DNA from 2 places in the Gottfriedia sp. NPDC057948 genome. Region 2 is predicted to be linked to the other one. Evidence: a T-box and tRNA genes for the amino acid it is inferred to sense, from the RefSeq annotation. Region 2 holds a T-box; the other holds one or more tRNA genes.

Region 1 (3,380 bases), on a different contig from region 2:
GAGGATTAGCTCAGCTGGGAGAGCACCTGCCTTACAAGCAGGGGGTCGGCGGTTCGAGCCCGTCATCCTCCACCATATGCCGACTTAGCTCAATTGGTAGAGCAACTGACTTGTAATCAGTAGGTTGGGGGTTCAAGTCCTCTAGTCGGCACTCTTTTGAGCCATTAGCTCAGTAGGTAGAGCATCTGACTTTTAATCAGAGGGTCGAAGGTTCGAATCCTTCATGGCTCACCATTTTCTCAAAAGAGAATATTGCGGGTGTGGCGGAATTGGCAGACGCGCTAGACTTAGGATCTAGTACTTCGGTGTGGGGGTTCGAGTCCCTTCACCCGCACCATTTAAATTTATAAGTTAAAGCAGTATACGCGGAAGTAGTTCAGTGGTAGAATACAACCTTGCCAAGGTTGGGGTCGCGGGTTCGAGCCCCGTCTTCCGCTCCACATATGCTGCCGGGGTGGTGGAATGGCAGACACACAGGACTTAAAATCCTGCGGGGGTTGACCCCGTGCCGGTTCGAGTCCGGCCCTCGGTACCATTTATAATATGCGCCCGTAGCTCAATTGGATAGAGCGTTTGACTACGGATCAAAAGGTTATGGGTTCGAGTCCTTTCGGGCGCGCCATATTATTTCACCTGTTATTCTGAACGGGAAGTGGCTCAGCTTGGTAGAGCACCTGGTTTGGGACCAGGGGGTCGCAGGTTCAAATCCTGTCTTCCCGACCATTTAAAACATGGGGCCTTAGCTCAGCTGGGAGAGCGCCTGCCTTGCACGCAGGAGGTCAGCGGTTCGATCCCGCTAGGCTCCACTTAAAGAAACTTAAATTAACTTATTATGGCGGTGTAGCTCAGCTGGCTAGAGCGTACGGTTCATACCCGTGAGGTCGTGGGTTCGACTCCCTCCGCCGCTACTTATTTAAGGACCTTTAGCTCAGCTGGTTAGAGCAGACGGCTCATAACCGTCCGGTCGTAGGTTCGAGTCCTACAAGGTCCACCACTTATAATGGAGTAATACCCAAGTCTGGCTGAAGGGATCGGTCTTGAAAACCGACAGGGGTGTAACAGCCCGCGGGGGTTCGAATCCCTCTTACTCCTCCATTTTTATTAAATTTCATATAACTTTCATGGAACTATATTAAATAGTATCCTCATTATCGCGGGGTGGAGCAGTCTGGTAGCTCGTCGGGCTCATAACCCGAAGGTCGCAGGTTCAAATCCTGTCCCCGCAACCAAAATGGTCCCGTGGTGTAGCGGTTAACATGCCTGCCTGTCACGCAGGAGATCGCCGGTTCGATCCCGGTCGGGACCGCCATTTAAGATGGCTCGGTAGCTCAGTCGGTAGAGCAGAGGACTGAAAATCCTCGTGTCGGCGGTTCGATTCCGTCCCGAGCCACCATCTTAAATTAAAAATGATTATTATAGTAGAGCAAATTATATAAGTAATAAAACTAATTGATTTAGTTAAGTTAATAATATGCCGACTTAGCTCAATTGGTAGAGCAACTGACTTGTAATCAGTAGGTTGGGGGTTCAAGTCCTCTAGTCGGCACTCTTTATGGCGGTCGTGGCGAAGTGGTTAACGCATCGGATTGTGGTTCCGACACTCGTGGGTTCGATTCCCATCGGTCGCCCCATATTATGCGGGTGTAGTTTAATGGTAAAATAGAAGCCTTCCAAGCTTCGGTCGTGGGTTCGATTCCCATCACCCGCTTTTTTATAAAATTTAATGGGCCTATAGCTCAGCTGGTTAGAGCGCACGCCTGATAAGCGTGAGGTCGATGGTTCGAGTCCATTTAGGCCCACCATTAAATTTAAAATTAATTTTTCCGCAGTAGCTCAGTGGTAGAGCACTCGGCTGTTAACCGAGTGGTCGTAGGTTCGAATCCTACCTGCGGAGCCATATGATAGAGAAGTACCCAAGTGGCTCAAGGGGCGCCCCTGCTAAGGGTGTAGATCGGGTAACCGGTGCGAGGGTTCGAATCCCTTCTTCTCTGCCATATTTTTTTTTGGCCCGTTGGTCAAGCGGTTAAGACACCGCCCTTTCACGGCGGTAACACGGGTTCGAGTCCCGTACGGGTCATAACTAAAGCTCAGTTATTTGTGATAACACAGGTAACTGAGTTTTTTATTTGTCTTTTTTATGATTTTAGTGAAAGGGCTTTAATTGAATACGTCTTTTCTTCATTATATTAGAGTATTCTTTGTACGTTTTAGGATTTACAGAGAGTTAACTCTCATAGATTCAATATGGCTTCTGTCTATTTACAAATAAAGTAATGGAAACAGCACATCTCAGTCTTAGTTCTCCACAATCTCGCCCTTCTCCTTTTCCATTAATCTTCATTCGGATCAATATTCTTCATTATCAAAACTTAAAGTCTTTTTCACTCATTTTAAATTCCAACATCATTTTATCCTCACCCTTTAGTTAAAATGTGGTTTAAATCCATTTTTTTAAAGTGTTCTTCAAATAATAAATATTACAAGACCAAAGAAATTAGAAAGCAAGAAATTGAAAGCAAGCGCATGATCTTAGTGTTAAAATGTGAATAGCTAAAGATGAGGTGATTAAATGAACGGATTAAATAATCAGGTCATGTGGGATGCAGTTGAATCATGCGATGAAAACTACGATGGAGTGTTTATTTATGCAGTTAAGTCCACTGGAATCTGTTGTAAACCTTCTTGTAAGTCAAGAACCCCATTAAAAGAAAATGTGTCATATTATCCGTCATTTTCTTTGGCAATTAAAGATGGGTACCGTCCATGTAAAAGATGTCGTCCTGATTTACTTCACTCAAATGAGGAGGATATTATTTTATCTGCCAAACATTTTATTGAAAAAGAATATCGAAATAGTTTAACACTGGATCGGTTAGCAATTGAAGTTGGAGTAAGTAAATTTCATTTGCAAAGATTATTTAAAAAATCCACAGGTTTATCTCCGTTAGAATACGCAACTAGGTTAAGAATGATTGAAGCTTTGAGATTATTACGAGATACTGAGAAAACCATAACTGAAATAGCTCATAATCTTGGTTTTAAAGGTTCTGCACATTTTTCAAGCATGTTTCGTCATCATTTTAATTACACTCCAACTACATTCAGAAAGGGGCTGAATAAATGAAGTTAAAAGATGGAATAGCTTTATTGAGTCTAGCTGCATTATGGGGAGCTTCATTTTTATTTATTCGGATTGCTTCACCTGTTTTTGGACCGATTTTAACAATAGAGGGAAGAGTTACAATTGCTGCGTTTGCTCTGGTGCTATATTTGGTTATTACTAAAAAGTCTTTACACTTTAAAGAGAGATGGAGACAATATTTAATAATAGGGGGATTAAATGGAGCAATTCCATTTACATTAATTGCTACATCAGCATT
Region 2 (3,380 bases):
ATCTCAGGTTTTCATGCATTTGTGGGCTCTGGAACAACTCCAAAAATGCTTGATCGATGGACCGATATAAAGGTCGTAGGATTTGGTGCAATGCTAGTTGAATGTTTGGTAGGTATTATGGCTTTAATCGCTGCTACCGCACTTCAGCCTGCAGACTACTTTGCAATTAACTCTACTCCAGAAGTATTTAAAACGTTAGGAATGAATGTTGTCCACTTACCGGAACTTAGTAAAGAAATTGGATTAAGTTTAGAAGGACGTACTGGTGGAGCTGTTACCTTGGCGGTTGGTATGACCTACATATTTACATCTATCCCATGGTTTAGTCACTTAGCATCATATTTCTTCCAGTTTGTTGTTATGTTCGAAGCCGTATTTATTTTAACAGCAATTGACGCTGGAACTCGAGTAGCACGATATTTAATTCAAGATTTCTTTGGTGAATATTATAAACCATTGAAGAAAACAGATTGGATACCAGGATCAATTTTTGCTAGTGCACTAGCATGCTTTATGTGGGGGTATCTCTTATTTTCAGGGGATATTGGATCAATCTGGGCACTATTTGGAGTATCTAATCAATTAATGGCTTCTATTGGATTAATCATAGGAGCAACAGTGCTATTAAAGATAGCTGATAAACGTTGGTATATGCTTACTTGTTTGATTCCTCTTGCCTACCTATTTATCACTGTAAATTATGCAGGATACTGGATGATCAAAAATGTCTATCTAAACCATAATGCAGCCGGTTATAGTATGTTAAACGGCGTCTTATCTATCATTATGTTAGTTTTAGGTGTCGTTATTTTAATATCAGCTATTAAAAAATGGATGGAATTGTGGAACACACCTAATTACAAAATTAATGTTAAAACGATCTAAACAAAAAGCAGATGGACCTGAGAATCACTTCTCAAATACCATCTGCTTTTTATTTATTTAATTACTTCTTTTCCACCCATATACGGACGAAGAACTTCAGGAATAATAACTGAGCCATCTGCTTGTTGGTAGTTTTCTAAAATTGCAGAAACCGTACGTCCAATTGCAAGACCAGAGCCGTTTAATGTATGAACGAATTCTGGTTTTCCTTTTGGATCACGTCTAAAGCGTATATTCGCTCTTCTTGCTTGGAATGCCTCAAAGTTACTACAAGAAGAAATTTCTTTGTATGCATCATAGCTTGGTAACCAAACTTCAATGTCATACGTTTTTGCAGAAGAAAATCCAATATCTCCAGCACATAATGTAATGACACGGTATGGTAATCCTAATAATTGAAGAACTTTTTCTGCTTGACCTGTTAATTTTTCTAACTCAATATATGAATCTTCAGGTTTTACAAAGCGCACTAGTTCAACTTTATTAAATTGATGCTGGCGAATTAGTCCACGTGTATCACGACCGGCAGAACCTGCCTCAGAACGGAAACACGCGCTATATGCCGTATATGCAATCGGTAATTGTGCAGCATCAAGAATTTCGTCACGGTGATAGTTTGTTACAGGTACTTCTGCAGTAGGTACTAAGAAAAAGTCTTCTTTCTCAATACGGAATGCGTCTTCTTCAAATTTTGGTAATTGACCTGTACCAATCATGCTAGCACGATTTACAAGGTTCGGAGGTAATACTTCAGTGTATCCATGCTCCTCTGTATGAAGATCTAACATAAAGCTGATTAAAGCACGTTCAAGTCTAGCCCCTAAGCCTTTATAGAAAGTAAAACGGCTACCAGTAACTTTTGCTCCACGTTCGAAGTCTAAAATGTCTAAATCAACACCTAAGTCCCAATGTGCCTTTGGTTCAAAATCAAATGTACGAACTTCACCTATTCTACGAATTTCAACATTATCGTCTTCTGTTAATCCAACTGGTACTGAATCACTAACTAAGTTTGGAATTGTAAATAAAATAGCATCTAGTTGTTCTTCTAAAGTTCTAATCTCTTCATCTAGAGCTTTAATTTTATCCCCAACTTCTCTCATCTCAACAATTAGTGCTTCTGCATCTTTTTTCTCACGCTTTAATACACTGATTTCTTGGCTAACTTCATTACGTCGGCTTTTTAAGCCTTCCACCTGAACAAGTAGTTCTCTACGGTTTAAATCTAAGTCTTCAAATTTTTCGATATAGCTTATATCGCCACCACGTAATTGAAGCTTTGCTTTAACATCTTCAAAATTACTACGTAATAATTTAATGTCTAACATTTTAAATTCCTCCTATTCTTTTATTGTCTAAAGGATAAAAATAAATACAAAAAAGCCCTCATCCCATAAAAGGGACGAGAGCTACCCGCGTTGCCACCCTAATTGAAGAATTAATAAATAATCCTTCCACCTTAGTATAGTTAACGGACTATAGTACCGGGGTCACTTACTAGCTGTACAGCATTCCGTAACCCACTCAAGAATGGATTCACAAGTCTTCATTATCGGTTTGCACCAACCACCGACTCTCTATAAATTTAGAACCTGCTACTATTTTCTTTCATCGCTTTAAACAATTTAAATTATATAATAATTTACTATAAGCTTTTACTTTTTTCAATAGTTACATACTTAAATTTGCACTTTTTTCCTTAACCATCTCTACAAAGTAATTCATAAAACGGTAATCATTCGTTAATTCCGGATGGAAAGATGCTGCTAACATGTGATTTTGTCTAACTGCTACAATATTACCATCATGTTCCGCTATAACCTCTGCATCGCCTGATACTGAACGAATAAATGGTGCTCTGATAAATACAGCTGGGTAGTCTTCACATACACCTTTAATTGGGATGTTTACTTCAAAACTATCCACTTGTCTACCATAAGCATTACGTTCAGCAACCATATCCATAACTCCTAGATGCACCGTGTCATCATTTGCAATCACTTTTGAAAGTAAGATCATGCCTGCACATGTACCGAATGCTGGTAAACCATTTTCGATTTTCTCTTTTAACGGTTCTAATAACCCAACGTGATCAAGCAACTTACGCATTGCAGTGCTCTCTCCACCAGGTAATACAATACCATCAAGTCCATCTAAATGTTCTACACGTTTCACGATAACAGCTTCAGCACCACATGCTTTAATTGCATTTATATGTTCTTGAACTGCACCTTGTAATGCTAATACACCTATTTTCATAAAATCACCAACTTAAATGCTACGATCTTGCATACGATCTGCTGCAGCAAGTTGTCTCATATCGATACCTTTCATAGCAGGACCTAAGTTTTTAGAAAGGTTAGCGATTAATTCATAATCTTGATAGTGAGTAGTAGCTTGTACAATCGCACGAGCAAATTTCTCAGGGTTTTCTGATTTGAAGATACCAGATCCTACGAATACACCGTCAGCCCCTAATTCCATCATTAAAGCTG

Evidence for each region. The T-box of region 2 lies ahead of serS (serine--tRNA ligase). A T-box ahead of a tRNA ligase gene usually reads a tRNA of that ligase, here a tRNA-Ser.
Region 1: it encodes a tRNA-Ser, which carries the amino acid that the T-box ahead of serS (serine--tRNA ligase) is inferred to sense. The anticodon was not compared.

What each region holds. Positions count from the first base shown of each region.
Region 1 covers NZ_JBHVPN010000005.1:220,732-224,111, reverse strand. Annotated here, with positions in the region: tRNA gene ACFVRR_RS11545 (tRNA-Val) at 1-75, shown strand, start outside; tRNA gene ACFVRR_RS11540 (tRNA-Thr) at 79-151, shown strand; tRNA gene ACFVRR_RS11535 (tRNA-Lys) at 159-234, shown strand; tRNA gene ACFVRR_RS11530 (tRNA-Leu) at 255-337, shown strand; tRNA gene ACFVRR_RS11525 (tRNA-Gly) at 366-440, shown strand; tRNA gene ACFVRR_RS11520 (tRNA-Leu) at 449-535, shown strand; tRNA gene ACFVRR_RS11515 (tRNA-Arg) at 546-622, shown strand; tRNA gene ACFVRR_RS11510 (tRNA-Pro) at 647-723, shown strand; tRNA gene ACFVRR_RS11505 (tRNA-Ala) at 734-806, shown strand; tRNA gene ACFVRR_RS11500 (tRNA-Met) at 835-908, shown strand; tRNA gene ACFVRR_RS11495 (tRNA-Ile) at 918-994, shown strand; tRNA gene ACFVRR_RS11490 (tRNA-Ser) at 1,003-1,095, shown strand; tRNA gene ACFVRR_RS11485 (tRNA-Met) at 1,153-1,229, shown strand; tRNA gene ACFVRR_RS11480 (tRNA-Asp) at 1,234-1,309, shown strand; tRNA gene ACFVRR_RS11475 (tRNA-Phe) at 1,318-1,393, shown strand; tRNA gene ACFVRR_RS11470 (tRNA-Thr) at 1,474-1,546, shown strand; tRNA gene ACFVRR_RS11465 (tRNA-His) at 1,556-1,631, shown strand; tRNA gene ACFVRR_RS11460 (tRNA-Gly) at 1,638-1,708, shown strand; tRNA gene ACFVRR_RS11455 (tRNA-Ile) at 1,726-1,802, shown strand; tRNA gene ACFVRR_RS11450 (tRNA-Asn) at 1,823-1,897, shown strand; tRNA gene ACFVRR_RS11445 (tRNA-Ser) at 1,904-1,994, shown strand; tRNA gene ACFVRR_RS11440 (tRNA-Glu) at 2,006-2,077, shown strand; gene ACFVRR_RS11435 (bifunctional transcriptional activator/DNA repair enzyme AdaA) at 2,570-3,124, shown strand; gene ACFVRR_RS11430 (DMT family transporter) at 3,121-3,380, shown strand, end outside.
Region 2 covers NZ_JBHVPN010000033.1:10,631-14,010, forward strand. Annotated here, with positions in the region: gene cstA (carbon starvation protein CstA) at 1-885, shown strand, start outside; gene serS (serine--tRNA ligase) at 939-2,213, opposite strand; T-box leader at 2,281-2,506, opposite strand; gene pdxT (pyridoxal 5'-phosphate synthase glutaminase subunit PdxT) at 2,557-3,144, opposite strand; gene pdxS (pyridoxal 5'-phosphate synthase lyase subunit PdxS) at 3,157-3,380, opposite strand, start outside.